DNA from 4 places in the Ruegeria sp. SCP11 genome. Region 3 is predicted to be linked to each of the others. Evidence: riboswitches for the same ligand, from Rfam matches in the RefSeq annotation. Region 3 holds a riboswitch; each other region holds the start of a gene.
What was found. A riboswitch is a leader RNA that binds a small molecule or an ion and turns the genes downstream of it on or off. The one in region 3 is predicted to bind cobalamin.
Positions count from the first base shown of each region.

Region 1: linked by a shared signal. The riboswitch ahead of ABLN94_RS16110 (DUF1636 domain-containing protein) and the one ahead of ABLN94_RS00325 (DUF1636 domain-containing protein) in region 3 are both predicted to bind cobalamin.
Region 2: linked by a shared signal. The riboswitch ahead of ABLN94_RS16095 (aromatic ring-hydroxylating oxygenase subunit alpha) and the one ahead of ABLN94_RS00325 (DUF1636 domain-containing protein) in region 3 are both predicted to bind cobalamin.
Region 4: linked by a shared signal. The riboswitch ahead of ABLN94_RS19590 (hypothetical protein) and the one ahead of ABLN94_RS00325 (DUF1636 domain-containing protein) in region 3 are both predicted to bind cobalamin.

Region 1 is NZ_JBDZYG010000010.1:90,430-97,614, forward strand. It holds gene ABLN94_RS16105 (DEAD/DEAH box helicase) at 1-1,096, opposite strand, end outside; cobalamin riboswitch at 1,318-1,523, shown strand; gene ABLN94_RS16110 (DUF1636 domain-containing protein) at 1,626-1,982, shown strand; gene ABLN94_RS16115 (ABC transporter ATP-binding protein) at 1,979-2,764, shown strand; gene ABLN94_RS16120 (ABC transporter substrate-binding protein) at 2,783-3,730, shown strand; gene ABLN94_RS16125 (FecCD family ABC transporter permease) at 3,774-4,748, shown strand; gene ABLN94_RS16135 (ester cyclase) at 5,120-6,250, opposite strand; gene ABLN94_RS16140 (ABC transporter ATP-binding protein) at 6,283-7,185, shown strand, end outside.
Region 2 is NZ_JBDZYG010000010.1:82,744-89,928, forward strand. It holds gene ABLN94_RS16075 (pyridoxal-phosphate-dependent aminotransferase family protein) at 1-432, shown strand, start outside; gene ABLN94_RS16080 (hypothetical protein) at 940-1,212, shown strand; gene ABLN94_RS16085 (aldehyde dehydrogenase family protein) at 1,209-2,672, shown strand; gene ABLN94_RS16090 (aspartate aminotransferase family protein) at 2,677-3,984, shown strand; cobalamin riboswitch at 4,091-4,294, shown strand; gene ABLN94_RS16095 (aromatic ring-hydroxylating oxygenase subunit alpha) at 4,408-5,631, shown strand; gene ABLN94_RS16100 (hybrid-cluster NAD(P)-dependent oxidoreductase) at 5,637-6,716, shown strand; gene ABLN94_RS16105 (DEAD/DEAH box helicase) at 6,872-7,185, opposite strand, start outside.
Region 3 is NZ_JBDZYG010000001.1:66,261-73,445, forward strand. It holds gene cobN (cobaltochelatase subunit CobN) at 1-1,062, opposite strand, end outside; gene cobW (cobalamin biosynthesis protein CobW) at 1,066-2,121, opposite strand; gene ABLN94_RS00325 (DUF1636 domain-containing protein) at 2,118-2,498, opposite strand; cobalamin riboswitch at 2,592-2,801, opposite strand; gene ABLN94_RS00330 (LysR substrate-binding domain-containing protein) at 2,874-3,758, opposite strand; gene ABLN94_RS00335 (NAD(P)-dependent oxidoreductase) at 3,861-4,817, shown strand; gene ABLN94_RS00340 (sulfotransferase family 2 domain-containing protein) at 5,221-6,015, shown strand; gene ABLN94_RS00345 (hypothetical protein) at 7,122-7,185, opposite strand, start outside.
Region 4 is NZ_JBDZYG010000014.1:117,913-125,097, reverse strand. It holds gene ABLN94_RS19600 (DNA polymerase III subunit gamma/tau) at 1-1,541, opposite strand, end outside; gene ABLN94_RS19595 (protein-tyrosine phosphatase family protein) at 1,808-2,167, shown strand; gene ABLN94_RS19590 (hypothetical protein) at 2,169-2,576, opposite strand; cobalamin riboswitch at 2,660-2,879, opposite strand; gene ABLN94_RS19585 (alpha/beta hydrolase family protein) at 3,014-3,871, shown strand; RNA gene ffs (signal recognition particle sRNA small type) at 3,911-4,009, opposite strand; gene ABLN94_RS19575 (bifunctional 2',3'-cyclic-nucleotide 2'-phosphodiesterase/3'-nucleotidase) at 4,048-5,895, opposite strand; gene nudC (NAD(+) diphosphatase) at 6,104-7,084, shown strand; gene ABLN94_RS19565 (SRPBCC family protein) at 7,125-7,185, shown strand, end outside.

The sequences.
Region 1 (7,185 bases), on a different contig from region 3:
CCGCGCCCCATTGGGCCGTGAGCTTGGCGAACTTCAAAAGCCGTTCGGCTTTTTTGAACGAGGTTGGCGGAACAATCAGAGTGCTGACGCCTTTGCGCCCGGCACGTCCGGTCCGACCCGAACGGTGTAAAAGAGTTTCATGGCTGTTTGGCAGCTCGGCGTGAACCACAAGGTCCAAGTTCGGCAGATCAATCCCTCGCGCGGCGACATCAGTTGCCACACAGACCCGGGCGCGTCCGTCGCGCATCGCTTGCAGCGCATTTGAACGCTCGCCTTGGGTCAATTCACCGGACAAGGCCACAACCGAAAACCCGCGGTTCGACAAGCGGGCAGTCAGACGCCCAACCATGGCGCGGGTGTTGCAAAAGACGATGGCGTTTGGCGCCTCGTAATACCGCAATACGTTGATTATCGCGTTTTCTCCGTCACGTGGGGCGACCTTCAACGCACGGTACTCGATATCAGCGTGTTGTTTACGCTCGCTGACGGTGCTGACGCGTTCGGCATTCCGTTGGTACCGCGTCGCAAGATTGGCAATGGCACGGGGTACGGTGGCTGAAAACAGAAGGGTTTGCCGGTCTGTTGGCGTTTCTTCCAGAATAAACTCCAAATCCTCACGGAACCCGAGGTCGAGCATTTCGTCAGCCTCGTCCAGCACCACTGCACGCACCGCCGTCAGGTCGATCGAGCCGCGCGTGATGTGATCGCGCAGGCGTCCCGGTGTCGCTACAACGATATGTGCACCACGGGCCAGTGCCCGGCGTTCATCGCGCATGTCCATGCCGCCGACACAGGAGGTAATGAAGGCACCTGCATCCGCGTAAAGCCACCCAAGTTCACGTTTGACCTGCATGGCTAGCTCTCGCGTCGGGGCGATGACCAGTGCCAAAGGCGCACCGCTGGTGTCAAAGACCTCAGCATCACCCAATATGGTAGACGCGATGGCTAGGCCGAACCCGATGGTTTTCCCCGATCCGGTCTGGGCCGAGACCAGCAGATCCCGCCCTTGAAGTTCTGGTGCCGATACGGCCTCCTGAACTGGTGTGAGCGTGGTGTACCCTTTGCGTGCAAGGGCATCAGCAATTGTCTGTTTCATGGTTTGGCTCTTTTGGGTGCTGCGGCCACCCTCAGAGCGTCCAACAGACGGATCAACGTCGAAGCGCTGTCCATACTGAGAGAAGAACCGGATGTATAGGGTTGATAATTGTGGAGTGTGCGAAGACCACCGCATTTCGGCAAACAACGACCTATTTGTTTAAACCTCATAGAAACTGTTCGCAGTCTTGAAAAATCATTTGACCAAATTCCAGTTCTCGTGCACATCCTTCCTTCGATGGTTCCCGCTGGTGCTGCCACGGGATGAAAAGGGAATACGGTGAGGTTGGCCGACAGGCACCAAGTCCGTAACTGCCCCCGCAACTGTAAGCGGTGAGCGACGCCAAATACCCACTGGCCAATGGCCGGGAAGGGAGGCCAAGCATCGACCCGCAAGTCAGGAGACCTGCCATCGCGTATTTAACCAACCCGGGGCGGGGCGTCCTGGAAGGAGGCTTTGATGGCACGTTTGTCACGTGTGTACATTGTCGGCACCTTCTGCTCGCGCTTGGCAACAAGCGGAGTGGGCAATGCCGAAAAAACCTGATCATCACCTGCTGATTTGTTCGACGTGCAAAGGCGAAGACAAGGCCGAAGCGCTACGTACATCCTTACAGGGCAAACTGCCTTCGGGTTTCACTATTCGCAAAATTGCTTGCATGGCAGGCTGCGCACACCCAACGACAGTAGGGTTTCAGGCCCGTGGCAAGGCGCAATACCTGTTCGGTGATATTGAGACCGCACAGGATATCCGGGCTCTGGCTGAGTTTGCTCAACAATTCCAAAACAGCACTGACGGGTGGACAAACGCGACAGACAGGCCGCGTCCATTGTACCGTAAGACTTTGTCGCGATTGCCCCGGATCGAGGCGGAGGAACGCTCATGACGACCTCATCTTTTTTGGTTGCCCGCGATCTTGAATACTATGCACTTAACGGGGACGTTTTGCTGCAACAGGCCTCATTCGAGTTAGGTGAAGGAGCTATTCTGGCCATCGCCGGGCCGAACGGTGCGGGCAAGACGACGCTTCTGAATCTCTTATGTGGTGCGGTTGATCTGGTGCTGGGGGATGTACTGGTCAAAGGGCACAGCCTCAAACAGATGACAGCGGTCGAACGTGCCCGAATGATTGCCGTGGTCAGTCAGCAGGAATTGCCGGACGGAAGGCTGTCGCTGTGGGAGTATGTCGCCTTGGGTCAGATACCAATCCGGTCTGACCGATCGGCCGAGGAACATGCCATTGAGCTCTCTAGAATATTGCAACTGACCGGTCTGGATGCGCTTGCGGACAAAAAGATGTCTGTTCTGTCCGGGGGCGAGCGTCAGCGTGCCCATATCGCACGCGCTCTGGCTCAGAACCCTTCGCTGCTGTTTCTGGACGAGCCGACAAATCATCTGGATCCGGACGCCAAGGGGAGGATGCTGTCCCTGGTCGCTGAATTAGGGATCACCGTGGTGATGATCGTCCACGATCTTGTCATGATCCCCGAATTTGCCACACACGTGGCGCTTATGAAATCCAGCCGTATCACCAGTTTTGGCCCGGTGGCCGAGGTGCTGACGCCTGAACACGTACGTGACACCTTTGGCGTCGATTACCTGTGCTTTCACCATGAAGGCCGCGTGATCCCGGCGCTGGATATCCGAAAAACCACTGTTTCAACTTGAACAAAGGAACATCCTCAGATGAAACACCTCTGGTCCGTGGCGTTGACCACTGCCATTGCAGGCGGCGCGTCCGCGCATGAAGTTATGGTCGACAATTGCGGCAAGCCGCTGGTGTTTGACGAGCAGCCCGAGCGTTTGGTCGTGCATGACATGAACATGACTGACATGGCCTTTGCGCTGGGTCTGCAAGACAAGATTGTCGGCCTGACCGGCATTACGGGTTGGTACAAGACCAGTCCTGAATTCGACACCCTGCGCGGAGATATCCCCGAACTGGCGCCTAAATACCCGACGGTAGAAAATCTCGTCGCGGTTGAGCCCGATATTTTCTTTGCCGGTTGGTACTATGGCATGAAGCCCGGCGGCGACGTGACGCCAGACACTTTGGAGCCGTTTGGCATCAAGACCATGATCCTGACTGAAAGCTGCGTGCATCTGGACAAAGAACGCCCCGAGGCCAGCATGGACCTGCTGTTCGATGACGTCCTGCGTCTGGGCAAAGTCATGCATGTAGAGGACAAGGCTGAGGAACTGGTGAAAGGCTGGAAAGACGAGCTGGCGGCCCTTGAGTCCCAAACGGCGGATCTTCCCAAGCCCCGCGTCTTCCTACTGGACGGCCCGGCGGATGCACCTTTCACCGCGGGCAAGTTTGCCATTCCTGACGCAATGATTGCAGCTGCTGGTGGTGAAAACGTCACCCATGACATGGACACCAGTTGGGGCCGCACCTCGTGGGAGGCCGTAGCTGCCTCGAATCCTGAGTTCCTGGTATTGCTGGACTATCAAACCGGGAATGGCGCCGAGGATACGTTTAAGTTTCTGCAGGAACACCCGGTGATGTCTGAAACAGATGCGGTCAAGAACGAACGTTGGATCGGCCTGCGTTACGAAGAGCTGACCCCCGGACCGGCAAACATTGCGGCGATCTCGAAAATGGTTCAGGCCATGCATCCGGGCATCAACTGATATGGGCCGATTTGGCTTTGTACTTATGCTGGGGGCGGTCGTATTGACCGCCCTTTTGCTGATTTCAACCGTGTACGGCACAACGGCCATTCCTGCCGTAGATGCGTTCGACGCGGTGTTGCTAGGTACTGGGCTGGTTCAAGGAGATATGGAACCTGCGCATCGTATTGTCTTTGACTTGCGTTTGCCGCGCGCCTTGTTTGCTGCGGTGATCGGTGCCGGTTTGGGCATTGTCGGCGTTGTCCTGCAAACAACCACCCGCAACGATCTGGCTGATCCGTTTCTGTTCGGCCTGTCCTCGGGTGCCGCAGCCGGAGCGGTGTTTGTCATCACGGTGACCGGCGATCTTCTCGGTTTCTGGACCTTGCCGTTGGCTGCGTTTTGTGGGGGCATCATCGCCTCGGGAATTGTACTGGCACTTGTGCACGCACTACGAACAAGTGCGCCAGAAAAACTGATCCTTGCAGGTCTGGCAGTATCATTCCTGTTCTCCGCCATCACAAATTATTTGATTTTCGCGGGCGATAGTCGTGCCGCGCATTCGGTCATCTTCTGGATGCTGGGCGGCCTTGGTCTGGCCCGATGGGAGACCTTTCCGCTCGTCGGTGTCGGACTTTTGCTGATCCTGACTTATTCGCTGTATCGCAGTCGTTGGCTGGATGCCTTGTTGACCGGAGACGTGACGGCGTCGACGCTGGGTGTTCCGGTGCAGAGCCTGCGCTTCAGCATGTTTTTCGTTGCGGCTTTGGCAACCGCGGTCTTTGTCTCCGTAGCAGGCGTGATTGGGTTTGTCGGCCTGATGGTTCCCCATATCGCCCGAGGGATCGCTGGGCCCCTGCATAGCCGGCTGTTGCCAACAGCGGCCTTGGTCGGAGCGGCGTTGTTAACGGGTTCGGATATTCTAAGTAGGCTCTTGCTGGCCCCGCAGGAACTTCCAGTTGGAATCGTGACAACCTCGATCGGATCGGTTTTCGTGTTTTTGTTGCTGTTCCGAACGGCGCGACATCAAAGAAGGTGAAGGTTGGAAACCACCCTTTTCGCTGGGATCAGGCCCCCAGTTTTGTCGAAGGTTGGCATGAATTACTGTTCCAATAGCGAGTGGTGAACATGTCTGATCATGTTCGGCAAACAGAAGCACTGGCAAAGTGTTGCAACACGATACAATCGCTGTACAAATGCCTTCCGCTCACGCATCCCAGTCGCGGCAATCGTCATAGCTGAGAATGAGTCCCGAGCCTGGGATATAGGGATGAGCGACAGGTCGGGCTGCGGGTCAGCGAAATGCGGGCAGCTTTTGCCTGTCGCGCAAGGGCAGGCGGACTTACTGTAGTCTATCAAATTGCAGTCCAATTAGGCTCTGGGACGGTTCCAACGGGATTGGCCTTTTTTTCACGATGTTTCGATTTGAGTTGTGCGGTTCAGGATATCCAGGCCCTGTTGCTTCCAAAAATGTAGAAGGTCGATGAAGATCCAGTTCTCGGCCAGCTTGTCCCCTGCGCGGCGGTAAATGTCGATTACTCGAAACTCGCCAGCCTTCCCAGTGGCGGGCATACCCATGAAACCACCTATGGGTACGGCGGTGAAATTCGGCCAACCGAAGAAGCCTCCGTAATGACCCTCGGCCAGACGGCAGACATGGTCGGTTTTCGAACGATCAGAAAATGATGCGCGGAACGGCCCGGAATGTTGTTTGGCATAACGTTCGATCGTGTAGGTAGCCCCAATTCCCTCCGGACCCCACCAGATCATGTCGTCATTCCAAGTTTGGGCCAGTTCATCTTCAAGAGAAAGAACACTGTTCCATTGCCCAAGATCCGAGATCATGGCGTTGATGACCGCCAGCGTCTTTTCGCCTTCACTCACAGGTTGATCAGAAAATAGCAGCCCATCATGTGTCATCGGTCCGGGTTGCACCAGATGCGCGGCTGTTTGCGGTGGAAAGGGATTTTGTCCTGCCTGCACCATAAGGTGAGGAATGTCGAAGTACATTGCCGTTTCGGTGATCTTACCTCCTGAGATCTTGTGGAACTCGCAATAACGCAAAAAGGCCATCTTTCCCGTAGGACGAATGCCAAGCCACGGCGCGTCGAACAGGCCCATCAGATGACCCATGGATATTACCCAAACGCCGCCTTCACTCAGTGAATTTTTGCCCGCAAAAAAGATGTCCTGCCGACGCTGCAAGCGTGTCAGGCTCTGTTTCAGCGGCTGCCAGAACTGCCGCGCAACCTCTTCCGGACCGGAGATTTCATCGAACGGATGAAAGCCGCGCCATAACATATTGGACGCGCAGAATTGGGTCATAACGGAGGACAGTTCGATTCCTTCTGCGCTGTCGAGTACATCGTAGAAGGACAAGACCAACTTTTTTTCGGCTTGGAAGTTCACGGCAGTTTCCGTTCTTTGATAAGGGGTTACAGGATTATTGCCGGGCTTTCGACTCGGCGTTTCGGCATATAATTGCATACGTATGCAAAAAAGTCTTGCCTGATTTGATGTATGCGAATTACAGTTTTGCAAACGTATGCAAACGATTCCTTTCAGGGGGCACCATGGCGGAAATTCAATTGCGCAACGTCGGCAAACGCTGGGGTTCCTTTGTCGGGGTTCACAATTTCGACCTGACCATCGCGGATCGCGAGTTTTTGGTGCTGCTGGGTCCGTCGGGCTGCGGCAAGACCACCACGATGCGTATGATCGCCGGTCTTGAGGATGTGACCGAAGGTGAAATTCTGGTCGATGGCAATGTAGTCAATGATCTGGAGCCCAAGGACCGAGACGTGGCAATGGTGTTTCAGAGTTACGCGCTCTACCCGAACATGAACGTCTACGAGAACATCCGGTTTCCATTGAAGGTGCGTGGGATCGACCCGTCCACCCACGACGAAAAGGTGCGACGCGCCAGCGCAATGGTAGAGCTGGACGATTTCCTACATCGCAAACCCGCCGAATTGTCGGGCGGTCAGCGGCAGCGTGTGGCTCTGGCCCGCGCCATCGTGCGGGAACCGAACGTATTCCTGATGGACGAGCCTCTGTCGAACCTTGATGCCAAACTGCGGGTTTCGACACGGGCGCAGATCAAGAACCTCAGTCACGAACTGGCGGTGACCACCATCTACGTGACCCACGATCAGATTGAGGCCATGACGCTGGCCGATCGTGTGGTGGTGATGAAACAGGGTGTGGTGCAGCAGGTGGGCAGCCCGACCGAGATTTATGACCGCCCCGCGAATACCTTCGTAGCCAGCTTTATTGGCTCACCCGCGATGAACCTGATGGATGGTGAGGTTTCGGGCGGAGTGTTCCGTGCCGAACATGTTGCCATCCCGGTAGATGCGCCGGACGGGCCGCTGACGCTGGGCTTCCGGGCCGAGGACGCCAGCATTGCCGAAGGGCAGGGTGAAATCACGGCGCCGATCTACACGCTGGAACTGCTGGGCGACGCGACCATGATT
Region 2 (7,185 bases), on a different contig from region 3:
CTCCGCTGGCGGGATCAATACGACGCTGCGCGCGATTGGCATCCGAGCTTGACGACAATGCCAGTGGCTGGCGTCCGGGCACTTGATGTGGCATTGCGCAAAATTTTAACCGAGGGGCTGGACACCCGATACGCTCGCCACAGCGAAGCGCGCGATTACCTATGCCGGTCGATGCAGGCGATGGGGTTCGAGATGCAAATCCAAGTCGGTGCGCGCGCGCCCGGGGTAACGGCCGTCAGGGCCGGGGCGGCGTTTCAATCCTCGGACCTGGTGGCAGCCCTGGTTGCTGATCACAGCATTCGTATCGCTGGCGGTTTTGGCACAAACAGGGAAGAGGTTTTCCGTGTGGCCCACATGGGCGACAACGCAAATATGAGCGCTCTGCGCCCGGTAGTTACGGGCATCAAAGATTTCTTGAGTCGGAAAGTTTGATGGTTTTGAAACCCGACGCGATTGAATGTTAGAAACTGGCCGCTGTGGTAAGAGCTCTGGTGTCAAGTAGATTTTCGGGAAATTGCGCCTCCGAAAACCGCTTTAGCGATAGAGTTTTGTTCCGTAAAACATGAGCTAGGGTTTTGGTTTTTTGCCACTGTTCGTGGTCGCGGTTTTGTATGTGACGTGGGGCCATTTGTCTGAAGTCGCTATGAAACCAATTCCAGTTGCTGACCCGCCACCTCAAAAGCAGACATCCCCGAGTCATTCACCCAAATTGTTGCGGAACGCCGCCAGGTAACCGTTGGCATTTGCGGTCTGGTAAGCCGTACTGTCTCCCTACACGGCGATGAAACTGCAAACTACGCTGGCGACATCAAGTGTTTTATAATCAAAAGGTGGGCCTCATTCATAAGTTCTGCTCATCAATTGGTGAGAATATAACTTTTGTCCAACAGGCCTTTTTTCCTGCTTTATGACAAAGGATGCAAAGGGAGCTGATTGGACATGACCGCTTCCGTACAGCGTCGTGGACGCAGAGAACGGCACGCGCAATCAGAGTCACCCGTAGAGAATCCGCCCGGTTGGGTGGATGTGAGAGATGTGCGGCAGAAATGGTTCGGTGGACCTGATTTGGCTCGTGTTTTTGGTGACCTTGAGGTGCTGGACAATGACGCCACCGATACCTGTTTCATGGATACGTCTGAGCAAGACGTGGTCAGAAACGGCAATAAGTTCGGTATTCGCTTGACCCGTCAGCAGATTGGATGGTCCGCATGATCCAGCATCCCCGTTTGGATACTGACCTCAATGCCGCATGCCAGTGGTTGGGTGGGGCCGCTGTGATGGGTAAAGGTGCGGCGCGCGAGATGACTGACCCCGCCACTGGGAAAATGTACGGAACATTTCCCGATGCCGATGCAGGTCAGTTGGATCGGGCGGTTAAGCACGCACGTGGAGCGCTGAAAGTCTGGGCCGATTGCGACCCCGACAAGCGCGCTCGCATTTTGCACCGCGTGTCGGAACTGATCACAGAAAATGCTGACCATTTGGGGGCGGTTGAGGCGGTCAATGTAGGCAAACCATTGCCGCAGGCGCTTCGGGATGTCGGGCGCGCTGCAGAATACTTCCGTTTCTATGCCGGAGCCTGTGACAAGTTGCAGGGCGATACCATTCCGAGCGGCCCGGATCAGACGGTATTTACGGTGAATGAACCAGTTGGTGTCACTGTTCATATACTTCCGTGGAATTACCCGGTTTCGACACTGGCACGCGGCGTTGCACCGGCCTTGGCAGCCGGGGCGACAGTGGTCGCAAAGCCTTCTGAACTGACTCCGTTTACGGCTGTTATGCTTGCCCGGATTGCTGCGCAAGCGGGATTGCCTGATGGGGTGTTCAATGTGGTGACGGGTGGCGGGGATATCGGCACGCAGTTGGCAGGGCATTCGGAGATCGACCATGTAACGTTCACCGGCTCGACCGCGACAGGACGTAAGGTAATGCAAGCGGCCTCGGCTCCAGTGGCTGGTGTGACGTTGGAACTGGGGGGCAAGTCTCCGATCATTGTATTGGACGACGCCGATCTTGATGCGGCGGCGGAGGGCGTGCTGCGTGGTATTTTTTTTAATGCAGGTCAGGTCTGTGCCGCTGGATCGCGGCTAGTCTGTACGCCGGGCATTCACGAGGCGCTGATTTCCAAGGTCGCCGCGAAAGCACGCGCCATGACATTGGGCCACCCGTTAGACAGCCCGGATATCGGACCACTCGTCAATTCGGGCCAAATCGCCCGGGTCGAAGGATTTGTAGACCGTGCCAAGGCCGCAGGTCACAGGTTGGCGCTTGGTGGCAGTCGCAGTGTTTTGGAGGCATATCCGAACGGGTATTTCTACCCACCTACGATTTTCGCCAATCCTCCACCGCAGTCTGAGATCGCCAGAGATGAAGTATTTGGCCCGGTCCTTGTATCGCAGTTGTGTGACGATGCAGATCACGCACTGGCGCTGGCCAATGACTCTGACTTTGGGCTGGTCGCAGGGATTTATACCTGTGACGGCAATACCGCCCTGCGCCTAGCCCGACAGGTTCAGGCGGGGCAGGTTTTCGTCAACGGGTTTCTAACGGCAAATGACTCCGTACCTTTTGGCGGTGTCAAACGTAGCGGAATTGGGCGTGAGAAAGGTTTGGCCGGACTTGCCGCCTATCTTTCTCCCAAGGCAATCGTTTTAAACCATGGAAAATAGTCGAATGGTCTCTGAACCCCGAAACACAGCCCTTGCTGCTCGTGCCCGCGCCGTGATGCCCGGTGGCGTAAGTCACGAATTGCGTTACCGCGCACCGGACCCCGTCTATTTCGAACGCGCCTTGGGGGCAGAAAAATGGGATGTGGGAGGAAAGCGCTACATTGACTTCAAACTTGGTGCCGCGAGCCAGATTTTGGGTCATGCTCACCCTGGAATTGTCGAGGCTGTCGCCCAGCAAATGCACCGGATGCCCTATACTGGTGATTGCCATCCGTTAGAGGTTGAGTGGGCGGAATGGCTAAGCCGACTATTCCCGTCAGCTGAACGTGTGCGCTTTACCGGATCAGGGACCGAAGCAACGATGTTAGCGTTGCGCGTTGCGCGCGCCCACAGCGGCAAGGACAAGGTGCTGCGCATCGACGGGCATTTTCACGGCTGGCACGATCTCCTGATTACTGGATCCAAACCTGGTGTGAACACGCCCCCGTCTCTGGGTGTTCCACAAGCAATATCGGACATGACAATTGTCGCACCACCTGATTTGGATCGGATAAACACCTTGCTGGAAGTGGACGGCACTATCGGGACAGTTTTCGTCGAAGCCTCTGGTGCAAATTATGGATCTGTGCCGTTGCCTGATGGATTTCTACCAGGCATTAGGCAAATCGCGGACGATCTGAACTGTGTGCTGGTTTTTGATGAGGTCATCACCGGCCTGCGCTGGTCGCCTGGTGGGCGTCAGGCGCGGGACGGTGTCGTACCAGACCTGACCACACTTGCCAAAATCGTGACCGGAGGATTGCCCGGTGGTGCGGTTGTAGGCAAAGCGCATCTGATGGAACTTCTAAGCCCGGCGGCAAACCGTGATGGCTTGTCCCCCCCGGTCAGCCACAAAGGAACGTTCAACGCGGCCCCGATGGTTGCGGCCGGCGCCGTGCGTGCGATGGAGATTCTTTCCACGGGCGATGTGCAAGCCCATGCCGATGCAATGGCCGAACGCTTGCGCCGTGGGTTCAATGCAGTCTTCGCACGACACGGGGTGCAAGCGTCGGCCTATGGTGACAGTTCGACCTGCCATTTGTATTTCGGAGCGCGCTCGATCGAGGGCTTGGATGCGGCTCAAATCCGTAAGACGCCTCCGGCATTAGTCAGGGGGCTAAAGGACGGGCTTTTGGCGCATGGGGTGGATTTCATGTCCCACACTTCGTGTGTCACGGGGCTGCCCCACACGCCCGCATTGATTGACGAGACGATTGAGAAGTTCGATGCCGTAATCGCGCAGCTTGTGATGGACGGTGTTCTGACGGTCTGAGAAACGTTTCAATCAAACGCATTATGCAGTAACACAAACCTAAGTTCTCCATGTCTGTTTTGGCGCTGGAATTGTCGCAAGCATTTCAGCGCCGATACGTGCCGGAAATATCCTGCGCGTGTGAGGTGCTGCTGTTTGATTCTCAAGCAGCAGAGAATTGGGAAGCCGGTGAAATTCCGGCACTGCCCCCGCAACGGTAACGAAGGTCAGGTTCGGCAATCAACCACTGGAACGAGGATTCCGGGAAGGTGTCGAAACCGGGCGCAAGCCCCTTCCAAGTCCGGAAACCAGCCTCTCAGATATGTCAAACCGCGGGTGGCGGTGGGGGGCACAGGTTTCGGACGTGATCCTCGCACGTCTCCGGACGGGTCTCCTTTGTCATCTGCCCAAGCTACGCCACGGGGCGCGGCAGGAGAGCTAGAAGTGAACAATATTCAAACCCTTTTGGCCCGTAGAACATCGGGTTACGCATTGGAACAGGCCTTTTACACCGATCCGGAGGTTTTTCAGGTTGATCTTGAAACCATTCACTATCGCGACTGGCTGTTTGCCATTCCGGCCTGCGAACTGGTTAAGGCCGGAGACTATGTAGCCCACACTGTCGGCGCGTATCGCGTGATCATTGTGCGTGGCGCAGACAATCAAATCCGGGCATTCCACAATACATGTCGCCATCGCGGCTCGGTTATATGCAAAGCAGCCAAGGGCAATGCGCCCAAGCTGGTGTGCCCGTATCACCAGTGGACCTACGAGTTGGACGGCTCGCTTCTCTGGGCCCGGGATATGGGGCCGGACTTTGACCCGAAACAGCACGGTTTGAAACCTGTTCACTGCCGAGAGCTGGCCGGGTTGGTCTATATCTGTCTGGCAGAAGAAGCACCGGACTTCGACACTTTTGCCAACACCGCTCGCCCCTACCTTGAGCCGCATGATCTGGCCAATGCCAAGGTCGCCTTTGAAAGCTCGATCATCGAGAAAGGCAACTGGAAGTTGGTCTGGGAAAACAACCGCGAATGCTATCACTGCGGTGGAAATCACCCGTCGCTGTGCCGCACCTTTCCCGACGATCCTGCTATAACAGGTATCGAAGGTGGTGAAACACCACCTCGTATGCAGGCCCATTTCGATCGCTGCGAAGCCGCTGGACTGCCCTCACAATTCTACCTGCATAGCGACGGGCAATACCGCCTGGCCCGAATGCCGCTGAACGAGGGCGCGGAAAGCTATACGATGGATGGCAAGTCCGCTGTGCGCCGTTGGTTGGGCCAATCGCCATTTGCGGATGCAGGGTCGCTGCTGAAGTTTCATTACCCAACCACTTGGAACCATTTTCTTGCAGACCACTCGATTGTTTTCCGCGTTACTCCGATCAGTCCGACGGAAACCGAGGTCACTACGAAATGGCTGGTTAATAAGGACGCTGTTGAGGGTGTCGACTACGATCTGAAACGCCTGACCGAGGTCTGGATGGCTACCAATGACGAAGATCGCCAAGTCGTCGAAGACAATCAGCTGGGCATCAACAGCCCGGCCTACGTGCCCGGCCCATATTCAGTCACTCAGGAATCCGGTGTGTTGCAGTTTGTCGACTGGTACTGCAACACGCTGGCGGATCGCTTGGCACCTGACGCGATAGCGGCGGAGTGAGGGAAATGAAAGATTTCAGCGCGCCAGTAACTGTCTGGCAAGACACTGAAACATTGGAATGCGTTTCGGTCGTTCCCGAGATGCCGAACACGGCGAGCTTTTCGTTTCGCGCTCCTTCGGGGGCGCAATTCGCGTATCAGCCCGGACAGTTTCTGACCTTGGAAATCCTGGCCCCGGACCAGCCGGGTGGGGTGGTGCATCGCACCTATACGATCTCTTCCTCTCCTTCGCGGCCACGGTCGATTACGATCACCGCCAAGGCCCAGCCCGACAGCATCGGCACACGCTGGATGTTGGACAACCTGCAACCTGGTATGCGGGTGAAAGCCATTGGCCCCGCAGGGCTGTTCAGTAATGCAGAAAGCAAAGCGGGGAAATTTCTGTTCATCTCGGCCGGGTCCGGCATCACCCCGATGATGTCGATGACCACCTGCATGTGGGATGAAGGCCGCGATCTGGATGTTGTCTTCATCAACTGTGCCAGACGGCCTTCAGAGATCATCTTCCGCCAGCGGTTAGAGCAGATGGCCAGCCGGACGCACGGTCTGGACCTGAAGTTTGTTGTTGAGGAACCCGATCCTTACCGCCCGTGGACTGGATATCAGGGCCAGTTCAACCAGCTTATGCTTGGCCTCATGGCGCCGGACTATCTCGACCGCGAGGTTTATTGCTGTGGCCCGGAGCCCTTCATGCAAGCCGTGCGTGATGCGCTTGCCGGTCTGGGCTTTGACATGGACAACTACCATCAGGAAAGCTTCGGCGCTCCTGTGGAGACCGAGGCGGATCAGCCGGAACTGGATGATATCATTCTGGACGATGATAGCAGCGCCGAGATTCTGTTCTCAAGTTCTGGTGTCACCGCCAAAGTCGCCGAGACCGACACGGTCTTGGCCGCTGCGCGTTCGGTCGGGTTGAACATTCCGTCAGGCTGCACCTTTGGCGTTTGCGGAACCTGCAAAGTTAAAAAGACAGCTGGCGAGGTTCACATGGTACACAATGGAGGTATTTCCGAGGATGATGTCGAAGCGGGCTACATTCTGGCCTGTTGTTCAAACCCGATCGGCAAGGTTGAGGTCGAAGTTTGATGCATATGGGGAAGCGAAAGGTTCGCGCTTCCCCTATTGGCCGTCGCCTGAGGAGTGGGGTTTCCAACTTTCGAATAGAAAACCCCACGCCCGCATAAGCATTTCTGCCGAACCGAAACCCTTATGCTAGTTCTAAAGCAACCGAGAGTTTCAGCTTATTTCTTGCGCATTGGAACCGCGTTGCCGCCCTTTTTCGATGCGGCGGCACGAGCGCGATTTTTTTTGCTATTTGGCTTTCCCTTGGGCGGGGGCGGGCCTTTCGGGCGATCGCTTTTGAATTTTCGATCTTGTTTCTTGGCTTTGCCGGTGCCGCTGGCGTCATCGCGCTTGGGCTTGGTGTTTGTATCGGCCCTCTCGGGTCGCGCGGTCGCTGTTTTTTTGCGCGGCTTTGCAGGCTGTGGTTCAGCGAGACGAGGCGGTCTTTCCTCGAACTTTGCAGGGCCTCTTTTGCCTTTTGTGCCACGCTTTG
Region 3 (7,185 bases):
CTCGGGTTCGGCCCGGTGGGCAAAGCGCGAGTATTCGAGGTCAGGATCGCGCCTGCCAGGTTCTTTGAAGGACGCGACGCCCGCTGATATGCGCCCATCCACTTCGGGCAGAACCACATGCATCGCCAGGTCGGCGGGCGAGAGGCCGCGTTCCGCCTCGGTCCAGGCCTTGCGGCGCGAGGTTGCGAGGGCGACCTGAAACACCGGCACATTGGCGGCGTCCAGCGGCGAGATGCCCGACGCGCCTTTGCCCGAAAACGAAGTGGCGTTGATGATGGCCGACGGGGCTAGCGCTGCAACATGCTCGCGTAGCCAGTCGGCGGCGGCTGGAGCTTTCAGGGACGGGGCGAATATGCCAATGGCCTCGAGTCCTCGGGCGCGCAGGCTTCTGATCAGCGCGGCGACCGGGGCGGTGTCGGCAGAAGTCAGATAGGCGCGGTAGAACGTAACCAGAATGCGTTTTGCGTCATCAGAAAACGCCGTGTCGACCGGAATAACGCCACGATCAGGGCACCAAGCGCCGTACTCTGGGAGGGTTTTGGCTCCCATCACCGGCCCGGCGTAAAGACCGGCCGCCAGCGCCATCTGTGCCAAAGCGGCCTGCGCTGCAACTTCGCCGCCGGTATCGCATAGATGCGTCAGTCGGCGCAGCGTCGAGACGGGCAGGGTAGAGTAGTCGTCCAGCCGCGTGTCCTCGCGCCCGTCGGCTGGTAGTACGGCCAAAGCGATGCCCTTGGCCTGTGCCAACGTCAGAACCTGCTGCAAGCCATAGGACCAATAGGGCACCCCACCGATTAAGCGGATCAAAATACCCTTGGCCCCCTCTAGCGTCTGTTCGACATAGGTGTCGACGGACAGCGGGTGTTTCAACGCCGTCAGGTTAGCCAGCCGCATCGTTGGCATACGACCCTCGGACCCGCCCCCGCGATGCCAGCCTGCCGCGAATGCGCCTAGGTCGCTGTCAGAGAACGACAGCACCACCAAATCCGCCGGGCTTTGGCCCAGATCGGTTGGAGTCTCTGTTTCCTCTAACCCGTGGCTCTCGCGGAAGACGACATGCATGGCTTACTCTGCAGCCTCGGTCACACCAACAAGGATATCACGGATTTCGGCCTCTTTGATATCGTCATGCTCGGCGATGACCACCAGACGCGAGCGGCGTTTTTCGCCGGATGCCCAAGGGCGGTCGTACTGGTGACGGACGCGAGCGCCTACGGCCTGGACCAGCAGGCGCATCGGTTTGCCGGCAACTGCCGCGTAGCCTTTGACGCGCAGGATGTTCAGCTCTTTAGCCAGACGTTCGATTTTGGCAACTAGGTCAGCCGGGTCAGTCTGTTCCGGCAGCTCAACGATGATGCTTTCGAAATCGTCATGTTCGTGGTCGTGGTGGCCGTCGTGATGCGACGGGCGGGCGTCCATGTCATCCTCGGCTGCGGCTTCCAGACCCAGAACGACGCGCACGTCCACGGCGCCTTCAGCCACTTCCACGACGGGCAGGGGGCGTGGGGCCTCGGCGGCGATGACTTCCTTGGCTTTGGCCACACCTTCGGGACCGGCCAGATCGGGCTTGGTCAGCAGGATGATGTCGGCGCAGGAGATCTGGTCCTCGAACACCTCGGACAGGGGTGTTTCGTGGTCGATCGAGTCATCGGCCAGGCGCTGGGCGTCCACGGCCTCGACATTCGGGGCGAAGCGACCTGCGGCGACGGCCTCGGCATCGGCCAGAGCGATCACGCCATCCACGGTGATCTTCGACCGGATATCCGGCCAGTCGAACGCTTTCAGCAGCGGCTTGGGCAGGGCGAGGCCGGAGGTTTCGATCAGGATGTGATCCGGGCGCGGTTCCAGCGCCATCAGTGCTTCGATGGTCGGAATGAAATCATCGGCCACGGTGCAGCAGATGCAGCCGTTCGCCAGTTCCATGATGTTTTCCGCCGGGCAATCCGGGATGGCGCAGGATTTCAGGATGTCGCCATCGACGCCCACATCGCCAAATTCGTTGACCACCACGGCCAGACGCTTGCCCTGCGGGTTCTGCATCAGGTGCTTGACCAGAGTGGTTTTACCCGAGCCCAGAAAGCCGGTGATCACAGTGACGGGGAGTTTCTCGAGGTTGCTCATTTCAGGGCTCCAATCGGGGGAATTCGGGCCGCACAGTTTTTGCGGAAATGTTCGGGGCGCTCGCGCCATTTGACCAAGCCGTCCTCAGTCGCGAGGTACTTGGTGGCACCTTCGACAATGGTTTCGACATGGTCGTTTTCGTTGAGGTGTTCGTAGACAAAGGTCCAGCGATCCGGCCCACCGCGCAGCACGATGGAACAGCCTTCATCACAGTTCGACAGGCATTCCACGGCTTTCAATGTGATGCCCTCGGGCAGATCCGCTTGTTCCAACGCTTTGTGAAGCAAGGTGCCGGGCCGTCGCGCGTCGTCCTCGACGGGCAGGCCGCGGCGGCACGTGGTACAGACCAGCAACTCGACTGGTGCGGTCACGGTCATGTCTCTCATCCCCCAAATCCTCATTGCGGGGGACGGGGTTTCATGCGGGCCACGTGTTGCGACATGGACCCGACACCGGAACACCCCGCCCGGATTCATCTTCGGGTGCTGGCAGGTCTCCCGGCTTGCGGATGTCAGAGGCGGGCCTCTGTCGGATGTCCCGCCTTCCCGGCCTTTTGGGCCAGTGGCTTTGGGCACCCTCTCCGGTCACGGTCGCGGGGGCGGCTGCGTTTGGCGGAAGATCCGTTGACGCATTCCCTTTTCATCCATCAAGTGATGGACACCAACGCACCGGACATGCGGCACGGGCAGGGGGCTTGTCAAGCGCGAGGGGTAAGACGAAATCGTTCAGATCAGAAAAGCGACTAGGTTGTGTCAACCAGCGGCATCCGAGGCCAGCCGATCCCGCAGCCAGGCGCAAAATAAACCCGCCGCCGCCGACGGGTGGGCGGCTCCTTGAGCGCTGATCAAGTAATGCGATTGGGCAAAGGGAATCGCTGGGCCCGCGATGTCTAGCGGTGCACCCTGCCGGATCGCGTTTCTGGCGAAACGCTCCAACATCGTCGCGTAGCCCGCACCTGCCATAACAAGCTGCAGCGCGGCTACCGAAGTGTCTACCGAGTGCTGAGGGGGCTGATGCGTCGCTGTGATACCGTTGGCCTGAAAATACCGCGTCCAGTTGTCCTCATATCCAAGGATGTGGATGAGCGGGCTTTTCGGCAGGCCGCTCAGATCCGCTGAACCGTTATCAGCCCGACATACTGGTACAAGATATTCGTCGGTCAGTTTCTCGGCTCGAACACCGGGCCAGTCGCCATAACCCAGCCGGATTTCCACATCCACATCAGCGGGGGCGACACTGTCGTTCCAGATGTGCGAGATCAGACGAACGGGGATATCGGGGTGTTGCGCGGTAAAATCAGGCAGTTCCGCAGCTATCCAGTAAGTTGCCGTTGAGATCGCCGCCCGGATCGTCAAGGTCTGGCGCGAAGCGGGGCCGAACAGGCTGTTGGTGGACAGAGCGATGTCGGCCAATGCACGTCGCACCGTCAAAGAATAGGACTGCCCCAACTCGGTAAGCTCCAGCCGACGCGCGTTCCGGGTAAACAGTTTTTGCCCCAGTTCAGCCTCAAGCGAGCGGATATGCAGAGAGACGGCAGTCTGTGTCAGGCCAAGCTCACGCGCAGTGGTGGTAAAGTTCAGATGCCGAGCTGCGGATTCGAAGCTGCGCAACCATGCGGGATTTGGCAGACGGTCCATTGATCACCAAATTATTTTGACCATTACGTGCCGTATTATTCATTTTTGTTTCCGGCAGGCAACAAGGATACTCGGCCAAAATGCGACCGTCAGGAGGGAAATATGAAAGTCGGATTTATCGGTTTGGGGAATGTTGGCGGCAAACTCTCGTGCTCGCTGTTGCGCAACGGAGTTGATCTGACGGTTCATGATCTGAATCCTGATCTGTTGGCCGAGTTCGTGGCCCAAGGCGCTAAGGCCGCTGAAAGCCCGGCACAGATGATGCGGGATTGCAACGCGGTCATCACCTGTCTGCCGTCACCCGCAGCTTCGGACGCGGTGATGCAAGAGATGTTGCCCGAGGTCGGACCGGGCAAAATCTGGATGGAGATGTCGACCACTGACGAAGCTGAAGCCAAACGCCTTGGTGCCATGGTTATCGAACGCGGAGGCGCGGCGGTCGACTGCCCCGTATCCGGGGGGTGCCATCGGGCGGCTACCGGCAATATCTCGATCTTCGCGGGATGTGACCGAGAGACCTTTGAGCAAATCCTGCCTTTCCTGACCACAATGGGTCGGCGCGTGCTCCATACCGGTGAGTTAGGCTCAGCGTCGGTTTTGAAAGTACTGACAAACTATCTGGCTACCGCCAACCTGATCACCTGCGCCGAAGCCCTAGTAACGGCCAAGGCCGCGGGCATGGACCTCAACACGACCTATGAGGCGATCAAGATTTCCTCGGGCACCTCGTTCGTGCATGAGACAGAGAGTCAGGTCATTCTGAACGGCTCGCGGGATATCTCCTTTACGATGGATCTGGTGAAAAAGGACATTGGCCTGTTCCAAGAGGTCGCTGACCGTGCCGGTGTGCCGCTTGAAATCAACCCGGTAATGATCAAGATCTTCGACGATGGCATCGCGCGATACGGCGACCGCGAACTATCCCCCAACATTATCAAGCGGTTGGAAGAGGCGACCGGCCTTGACATCACAGCGCCGGGTTTCCCGCCCGAGATGCTGGACGACGAGCCAGAAGAGCCGGGCTATGAAGTGATCCCGCAGGGACGTGAGGCCGAATGACGCAACGAGCGCGCTTCTTAGTGTGCGTACAGATCGTAGAAGTGGAGGCGAGTACCGGAATCGAACCGGTGTACACGGATTTGCAACAGGGCGACATTGTAAATGACGAAATAAAAACAGTCGCATAGTTGAAATAACATTTCATGTGCATGAATTGGTGTATAAGCAGTGCGTATTGGTAGGACATGGTCAGCCACCGCCTTGCGGACCTACGCCCCTTACGCAATGTTCTTAGGTGAACTGCATTTGTGATCTGCTGGGAGTGCGCCATCTCGCATATGAAGCGATACTTAGTATTGCGCATGCTCTACGCTTTACGTAGAGATCCAGGGGCCTCAGTGTAGAGGCTTGGGTACGCTTTCGTTGAGATTTGTGCGTGCAATATTACTATTAGGCTTCGTGCATGACTAATGATACTCTTTATACGCCGCAATTCTCGAGCAGTGAATTTCGATCACTTGCGAACCACTATAGAATCCGCGGCAAAAGAGTAGACGTAAATTATGCATACATCAGAAAGAATGCGTGCACTGCATTTAAGCGACTGATCAATGACAAGACTCACCCCAGATATTTTCTCTCTAGGCTAGTGGGTCGAAATATATATGGTCACTTCCACATTAAGGGAAATATGGCGTATCATCAGGCGAAGCTTGAGGATGGGCAAGATGCAACAGGTGCGCTAAATCTATTTGTATACAGAAATCCGCTGGATAGGTTCATCTCTGTGTACTTAAATAAATTTGTTCGAAGAGAATATGCGAGTGATATACTAAGTAATTATAGAACGATCACTGGGTTAGACCCAGATGCAGCGACTATCTTTGATTTCTTGGCATATGCCGAGTTTGAAATGAAAGACCTTGATTGCCATATGTACCCCCAGAAAGCCCATTTATACGAGATTGAATATTTGGCAGTTGAAATGGGGAACCTTAGAGACTCCATGTTGAAAGTTTTGAGAAAGGACATGGTTGACAGATTTTTTGTAGCTAGAGTGAATTCCACCGATTCTGATACATCAAGTTACGCGCGGTTTTTGGGTGATCATTGTGCAAGAGATTTGATGGAGCTGCGCTCACAGGGTGTTAATTTCGGAAAGTCTAATCTTGTATCTGGGGAATTGGAGAGAGTTGTTCGCGAGATATACTGGCAGGATTATGAAATGCTTGACGAGTTGGGAAGTAAAGAGGCATAGTTTATTCGATCGGAGTGTAGGAAGTTGATTGAACTTCTGATAACGCCTGCGTCTCAGGTGAAATCTATCGCGTTTCTCAACTTGTTCTCGTTCAGGTTATTAATGTAGCGCCTAATAGTATTCAGTTTATTTAGCACGCAAGAAATTTGAGGGCGCGTTGATATCCTTGCCTGCTAGTTTATTTGCACGCTGCCTTTTGAAAAAGAGTCCACGAATGCGTTGTCAACTATTTAAACAAATTGAGGGGTGCTGCGCTTAGAGCTTTTGAGAATGGCGGCTTAATTTAGTTCGTTGCTAAACTGATCTTTTGATCAGACCATCAAACTCACCAGCTTTGACGGCCTTCAAAACCAGCCATGCAATCTCAGGAAAACTTAGCAACATCGCCCACGACTAAGTCCGTTTTTCCACGTTCAATTTAAATGATCTGTTTGACACGCGTAAGAAAAAGCGTACCTGAGCTTAAGCATCGTACCAATACTAAGATTTGATGGGTTTGTTTATCTTCCCGTTCGAATTATCCCTGTAAAAAACTCCTGAGCCTCGTTTTCGAGAATGTCGACATCATCCAGTGTCAGGGGGCTCCCTGTGAATGAAGGGATCGTGCGAAAGCATCAACCAGAGACATTTGAAAGCTGAATGTGGGCTTTTAGCCGTTTATCCAGTTCTCACCTAAACCTTTGAGGGTGGCCGAAACATTCTGGTATTTGAATTCGATCGCGCCCTTTGATCGGCCAACTAGCTTTTGAAGATTTTGTTTTGCTTTGCTGTATCGCTTACCCGCTAACACGCCAGAATGTATAGAAAAATAGTCCTCCAAGAGAGCGCTGTTTTCGAAGTCTGACCAATCCTCACCCCGCATTTCGCCAGGCTATGCCGGGGGATTACTTTTGTCACGCAAAGGAAAAATTGCGAACTATTGTGTGAACTAGCCTGCAAACCGGGCGAAGCACTGTTCACCAAGTATGGGAGGCGAGTACCGGAATCGAACCGGTGCACACGGATTTGCAAAAGATCTACATTAATAATAATTTAATAAATTCAATACTATACGTGGTATAATTTTCAATGTGCGCCATATTGTGTACAATCAAATTTTTCCGCAATTAGTTGATCTTATTCGCCTCTTCAGCTGCCTCGCGCATGACTTTAAAAGCCAGCATGAGGATT
Region 4 (7,185 bases), on a different contig from region 3:
TTGACGACTGTGACCGCCCAGCGGTTGCCAGTCCAGCGCTGCAAGGCGGAACCAAGACGCTGGGCCAGTTGTGCTGAAGCGCGTTCGGTGGGTTGGAACTCGATGCGACCGGGTTGATAGGCGACCAGCCTTAAGGATCGTTTGACCTCGTCCAGCAGAACGCCATCCCGGTTTGCGCGGATCAGTTCGACCACGTGGTCGAAGGTTGGATAGCGCGCCAGAGCCGCTTGCGCATCCTGCGCCAAGGCGGCGGACGGGGCGCCCGCCCCACCGCGCGCGGGCGCGGTGTATGAAGATGCCACCGGGGTCTGCGCTTGTACTGCAGCATTCGACGGAGACGGTATCCCGCCACCCGGTCCACCATTCGAGGGCGGAGGCGCGTCCTTCAGACGTCTGATCAACTCTTCCGGGCTGGGCAGGTCGGCCACGTGGGTCAGGCGAATGACGGCCATCTCAGCCGCCATCATGGCGTTGGGCGCAGCCGAGACCTCTTCAAGCGCTTTCAGCAGCATCTGCCACATGCGAGTCAGAACGCGCATCGGCAGGGCCTCGGCCATCTGTTGACCGCGCGCCCGCTCGTCCGGAGATACGGTGGGGTCGTCGGCCGAGTCCGGCGTGATTTTGACAACGGATACCCAATGGGTGATTTCGGCCAGATCGCGCAGCACGGCCAGCGGGTCCGCGCCTTCAGCATATTGCCCGCCCAATTCGGTTAGCGCGCCAGCTGCGTCGCCGCGCAGGATCATGTCCATCAGGTCCAGCACGCGCCCGCGATCAGCCAGACCCAACATCGCGCGCACCTGATCGGCACTGGTTTCCCCCGCCCCGTGAGAGATTGCCTGATCCAATAGCGAGGTTGCATCCCGGGCCGAGCCTTCAGCCGCACGGGTGATCAGCGCCAGCGCGTCATCGGCGATCTGTGCGTTTTCCGCAGCCGCGATCTTGTTGAGCAGGCCAATCATGTCCTCTGGTTCGATCCGGCGCAGGTCGAACCGCTGACATCGGGAAAGGACCGTCACGGGCACTTTGCGAATCTCGGTCGTAGCGAAGATGAACTTCACGTGCTCGGGCGGTTCCTCAAGCGTCTTGAGCAGCGCGTTGAACGCACTGGTCGAGAGCATGTGAACCTCGTCGATGATGTAAATCTTATAGCGGGCGCTTGCCGCGCGATAGCGGACGCTGTCGATAATCTCGCGGATATCGTTCACGCCGGTCCGGCTCGCGGCGTCCATCTCCATCACGTCGACATGGCGGCCTTCCATGATGGCCACGCAGTGTTCGCATTTGCCGCATGGCTCGGTTGTCGGCTTGCCCTCGCCATCGGGGCCGATGCAGTTCATGCCCTTGGCGATGATCCGCGCCGTGGTGGTTTTGCCGGTGCCACGAATGCCGGTCATGATGAAGGCCTGTGCGATCCGGTCAGCCTCGAACGCGTTTTTCAACGTGCGTACCATCGCGTCCTGACCGACGAGGTCGGCAAAGGTTTCGGGGCGGTATTTGCGGGCAAGAACCTGATAGGCGGGGCTTGGCGTGTCGTTCATATCTGCTCTGTCGGATTCGGTTCAGGAATGCAGCGTAGAGGCCCCCGCCGCCCACGTCCACAGCCGCCGTGGGCGATTTTCGGTTTGCACGGCAGATTGCCCGTCTTAAAACCGCCGGAGGAGGAACTTCTGTGGGCCAGTTCGCAATACACTCTATACAGGTGGGCAACGGAACCGTTGGCCTATCGCCGTTGCCAGGGCGAGGTGGCGACTATGTTAAAGATCTAGATGCGGTTCGAAACTGGCAGCCGGATTTGGTAATTTCCATGACCACCGAGGTCGAGATGCTGCAAGAAGGTGCGGGCAAGTTCGGAGCCGATCTTTGCAGAGATGCGATTGGCTGGGCGCATTTGCCGGTTGAGGATTTTGGCGCTCCTCCCCCTGCAATTGATAAAGCCTGGACCGAGGTCAGTGCATCCGCGGCTAATATCCTTACTCGCGCGGGCAAAGTGCTGGTGCATTGCCGCGGTGGTTGCGGGCGGTCGGGGATGATCGTTCTGCGCCTCATGGTCGAACACGATGAACATCCCGACGCGGCGCTAGAACGCCTGCGCTCGGTGCGGCCCTGCGCTGTCGAAACCGATGGCCAGTTGGAATGGGCCGCGCGTCCTCTGCAGGATCGCTAGATCAGAGCCCCACTTGTCGATCCAATTGTTTTGCCGGCTGCGGTGCAAGGGCCGAAACCTCAAGCATGGCGCAGGGTGGGGTCGGCAACATACCAGCGGGTCGCATGGTAAAGTCGAGGCCGAACAGCATATCCGCGTAATTGTCGAGCGCCTCAATCGAGGTGTCTGCGCTGGTGCCGCAAAAGATCCGAATCTGATCTTTTTCTGCCCGGAAGCGCGCGGTGCAGCCCTGCCCGCAATAGGTCAGTTCGCTGTTGCCATCGATCTCAAAATCAGGGGTCGTCGCGGGGACGGCGACCTCCATCGCCTGCACGACCGCGCGTGCCATCTGGGCCAGAGCCGGGCAGGATCTGCCCGTCCGCTGACACACGGTTGCAGTGAATTGGTGCGTCTTTGTCTTCCACATCATATTGCGCCCTCCGCGCGTAGGACGGGGGGCGTGGATCAGGTGTGACAGCGTGCTGACGACCTGCCCGGACACCCCGCCCGAGTTTCGGTTTTGGTTCGATGGCAGGTCTCCTGACTTGCGGGTCGTCGCTTTGCCGACCTTCCCAGCCTTGCGGCCAGTGGTGTTTCGGCATTGCTCACCGCTTACAGTTGCGGGGGCAGTCTCGGCTTTGGTCCATTCCGATTTCCCGGTCAGGACCGCACCGTGTTCCCTTTTCATCCCGCCCCGGTAACGGGGACGAGAACCATCACGCAATCGCTAGCGGGTGCGGGTGGCCGGTGTCAAGCGCCAGTTGGTGTGGCGAAGTGGACGCGTGGTCATTTTGAAACGGGATTGACTCGCCGGGGCAAAAAATGCCGATTAGGCGAGTGAACTAATCAGTTCAGATTGAGGGTAATATGCTGGACGCTGCGCAAGCCGTACTGACCGAGGATTTTCATTTTCCTTCCGGTGACACCCAATTGGCGGCCCGGTTGTATCTGCCGGTAGGCAAGCCACGAACCGCTGTGGTTCTCCACAGCGCGACCGGCGTGCCGCGGGACTATTACCAACATTTCGCTCGTTGGATGGCCGCCGAAAGAGGCATGGCCTGCCTGACATATGACTATCGCGACTTTGGCCATTCTCTGAGAGGGTCATTGAAACAGGCGCAGGCTACGATGGCAGATTGGGCTTTAATCGACATGCCCGCCGCACGAACCGAAATGCGGCGGAGATTCCCCAATGTGCGGCAGTGGAGCATCGGTCATTCCGTCGGCGGTATGCTGGGGCCAGTGCAACCTGATATCGATCAGATCGACCGTATGATCTGTGTCTGTTCCGGCCCGGTTACAGTGTCGGATCACCCTTGGCCCTATAGAGCGTTGGCTTTGTTGTTCTGGTACGGCCATGCACCCTTGGCCGTCAAAGCTCTGGGCTATTTGCCGGGGAAGGCGTTGGGGTTCGGGGCGGACTTGCCTGCCAGTGTCTATTGGCAGTGGCGCAGTTGGTGCACCGCGCCGCGCAACTATCTGCCTCAAGTTGGCGTGACCCTTCCCAAAGCGCGTTGGGCGCAGACTGATACGCCCGTGGATCTGTTCGCCTTTGAGGATGACGATCTTGTGCCGCAGAAAGCGGTTTGGCGTCTGGCCGATCTGTATGGAGCGAACGCACGCCGCCATCTGTTGTCTCCGTCTGAGTTTGGCCTGCCCGAAGTTGGTCATATCGGTGCCTTCGCCCGTCGCAGCGCAGCCGTCTGGCCACGGTTAATCGACTGAACATAGTCGACTGTTGAATGCGTATTTTGGGGTGGAATGAAGTGAGAGGTTGGACATCGACCCAAGCGGGGCTCGTTGTGGCTGCTTCCTTCCGGACCTGACCAGGTTGGCGAGGCGCTCGCCCGCGCCAACCTCTCAAGGCCGATATAGGGAATGGCCAGAGAAAAGACAACCCGTCAGAACGTCAATCGGATCAGCAGAAAGCCTTCATCGTCTTCTCCGATCACATGCGGGTTGTATTCTGCCAACTCTTCCAGATGTGGTCGGGCCATGGGGCCGGTGCGCAGCAGCGCAGTTGCGCCGGGCAGAGATGTCAGGTGAAAGGGGCGAGCAGCGTGTTGCAGCGGGTCTTGCGGCAAGGTGCCAGACAGGTAATCCAACAATAGGCGCTGGATCGGCAGTACGGGTAGAGCTATGGGCTCTGCCTGTTCGACAAAGGGGAAGTGGCCGCCGCCATTGGCACGGTAATTGTTCAGCGCAACAACAAAGCGCTGGCCCGGGATCAGCGGGCGGCCGTCGAACCGGATATCAAGAATGCGTCGATGTGCAGGGTCGGTCAAGTCTCCACTGGCCTCAAAACGGGGAGGCTGTGACAGGTCAACCTGGTAGGTAAGCCCAAGCAATACATCAAAATTATGCCCTGCACGGTTAGAAGGGATCAGTTCGGATTTGTGCCCAGGCGTGATCTGGTTATAAACGCCTGCGGACATTTCCAGCCAATCAACGACCTGCTCGGCGGTCACTACCACGGCCTGCAATTCGTTAGGGAACACATATAGATCGTTGACGTGACGCAGGCACAGCTGACCAGAAGGGACATCGGTGTAATGTCTGGGGCCTGCGCGACCTCCGAACTTTGCGGGCGCGGATGCAGACAGAATGGGCAATTCGGCAAGGGGTGTCCCGCGCAGATAAGGGCGCAGGGCCGCCGCTTGGGCCGCCGCGGCTAAGGTAAGACCCCGGTCAGGCACGCAGAAGCTGAAATAGCTGTGGAGAGGAAAATCGCTATGGCCTACGGGTTGCGCTGCGCGGCGGCGCGTTTCCGAATGCGCTGCAGAGAAAAGGTTCGCCAGCTTTAGGTCTTCTGGGATTGGGATCGGCGGTTCGCCTGCTATCGCAGGACAGACGGATCGCAATTCGGTCTTGTGATCCTGCACCGTCCATTTTCCATTGCCTGCGCGGTGGAGAATCAGGTCAATCACCCCAAGGTTCGATCCCGCCGCGCCGGGCATGACCACAGGCTTTCCGTGCACCCGACCTAATGTGGCGTCTACATGCTCTAGGCCTTCATGCGCCTGACCCGGCAATGTCAAATGTGAGTGCCCTGCAATCAAAGCATCGATGCCTTCGATGGCAGCAAGTGGGATAATCGCGTTTTCCAGATCCGGTTCCGGGTCAGCGGGCCCTAGACCTGTATGCGCCAAAACAAGGATCACGTCGCAGCCCTGTGCGGACAAATGCCGGACCTTTTGTTGGGCGCAGGACACCATATCTTCCGCAGCGACGTGGTCCTTGAGCCGATGCGCTTCCCATTTCGTGGTTTGCGGCGGCAGCACCGAGAACACACCGATCTTTAGTGATATTCCTTGGTCTTCCTGATTGGTCTCCCGGGTGAGAATAACCTGATCCTGCCAAGCAAAGCCTACATCCTGGCGGTGTAAATTGCTGCAAATCACCGGGCAGGCGGCGTCGGCGATCACGCGATCCAGAACATCCAGACCAAAACTGAAATCGTGATTTCCCAGCCCGATTGCGTCATACCCAAGGTGGTTGAAGGCTCGCATAAGGATATGCGGCGCATTTTCCGACTCGACCGCCCATTGCCCTACGGGCGTACCCTGCAAAGAATCGCCATTGTCGAACAACAGGACGATTGCGCCATCAGCCTCAGCTTCTTTCCGCGCTTCGCGGATCAGGGTGGCCGTACGGCTTAGGCCGATCGCAGGATCCGCCTGATCGGAATAATAATCGAATCCCTGAAGGTTCATATGCAAATCGGATGTTGCCAGAATCCTGATCTTCATTGACGTGTGCGAGGGGGAAAGAGACTGTGGCAAACTTCTACTTTTAGCAGTTATATGTTAAGCGTTTTCGCCAAAAAGTATAGTAATTGCAACTTGTAACGCAGACCTGTGATCATTTGACGGCCTCGGGATTCAGGGCGTTGCAAATTGCCGTTGCACTGTCGCGGCAGCCGTGGCAGCCCTGTGTCGACGTGCCAGAGGATTTTTGATGAAACACGCAGAACTTGTGACGTTTGGCAGCTCGGGGCTGGATCGCGCGGCGCATATTCGAGGTGATGTCGAGAAATTGGCTCGGGTACGTGCACATCCAAAGGCGTCCTGCCTGTTGCTGTGGCGTGGCAAACCGCTGGTTCAGGGGGAAGGGCTCGATCAGCTGGGGCTCATTCCCATGTCGCACGGGTTGGTTGAAAGCGGGCCCGGCGGCAGCATCGAAGAACCCGTGTTTCTGGGTCTTTCAGACGGCGAACCGGTCTTTGCACTGGATATTTCGAACTGGTCGCCCGAGGGGATGGACATGTCGCAGATCGGCGGCTTTGTCGATCCGTCCGAACAGCAGCATCCGGACTTGCCCCAAGGACATGTCTTTGCCGAGTTGCGCCGGATCATGACCCGCTTGTCCGCCCGTGATGCGGAACTGGCTGCAGCGGCCAAGGCAGTTATCGGCTGGCACGAAACCCATCGGTTCTGCGCGCGCTGCGGTGCTGCCAGCGAGGTCTCGCAGGCCGGATGGCAGCGCAGCTGTCCAGAGTGTGGCGGTCAGCATTTCCCGCGCACCGACCCGGTGGTTATCATGCTGATCACCCACGGGGATTCGGTATTGGTTGGTCGATCACCGGGGTGGCCCGAGGGGATGTACTCGCTGCTAGCCGGTTTCGTTGAACCCGGTGAAACGCTGGAGGCGGCGGTTAGGCGTGAGGTGATGGAAGAGGCAGGGGTGCCCGTTGGCACGGTCAGCTACCTGTCCAGTCAGCCTTGGCCGTTTCCAGCATCTCTGATGTTTGGCTGCGCTGGAGAAGCGCTGTCGCGCGAGATCACCCTTGATCCCGTGGAAATCGAAGATGCAATGTGGGTTAGCAAACCTGAGATGCTGCAGGCCTTTGCCGGGGAGCACCCAAAATTGCTGCCGGCTCGGAAGGGGGCCATTGCGCATTTCCTGCTGCAAAACTGGCTTGCGGATACGCTGGACTGACAAGATACTGAACCACCAGGGACGAAAACCACGAACCGCCATGCAGTTTACAGCGCGCGAAGATATTGAGGCCCCGATCAATTCGGTGTTCGAAATGGTTG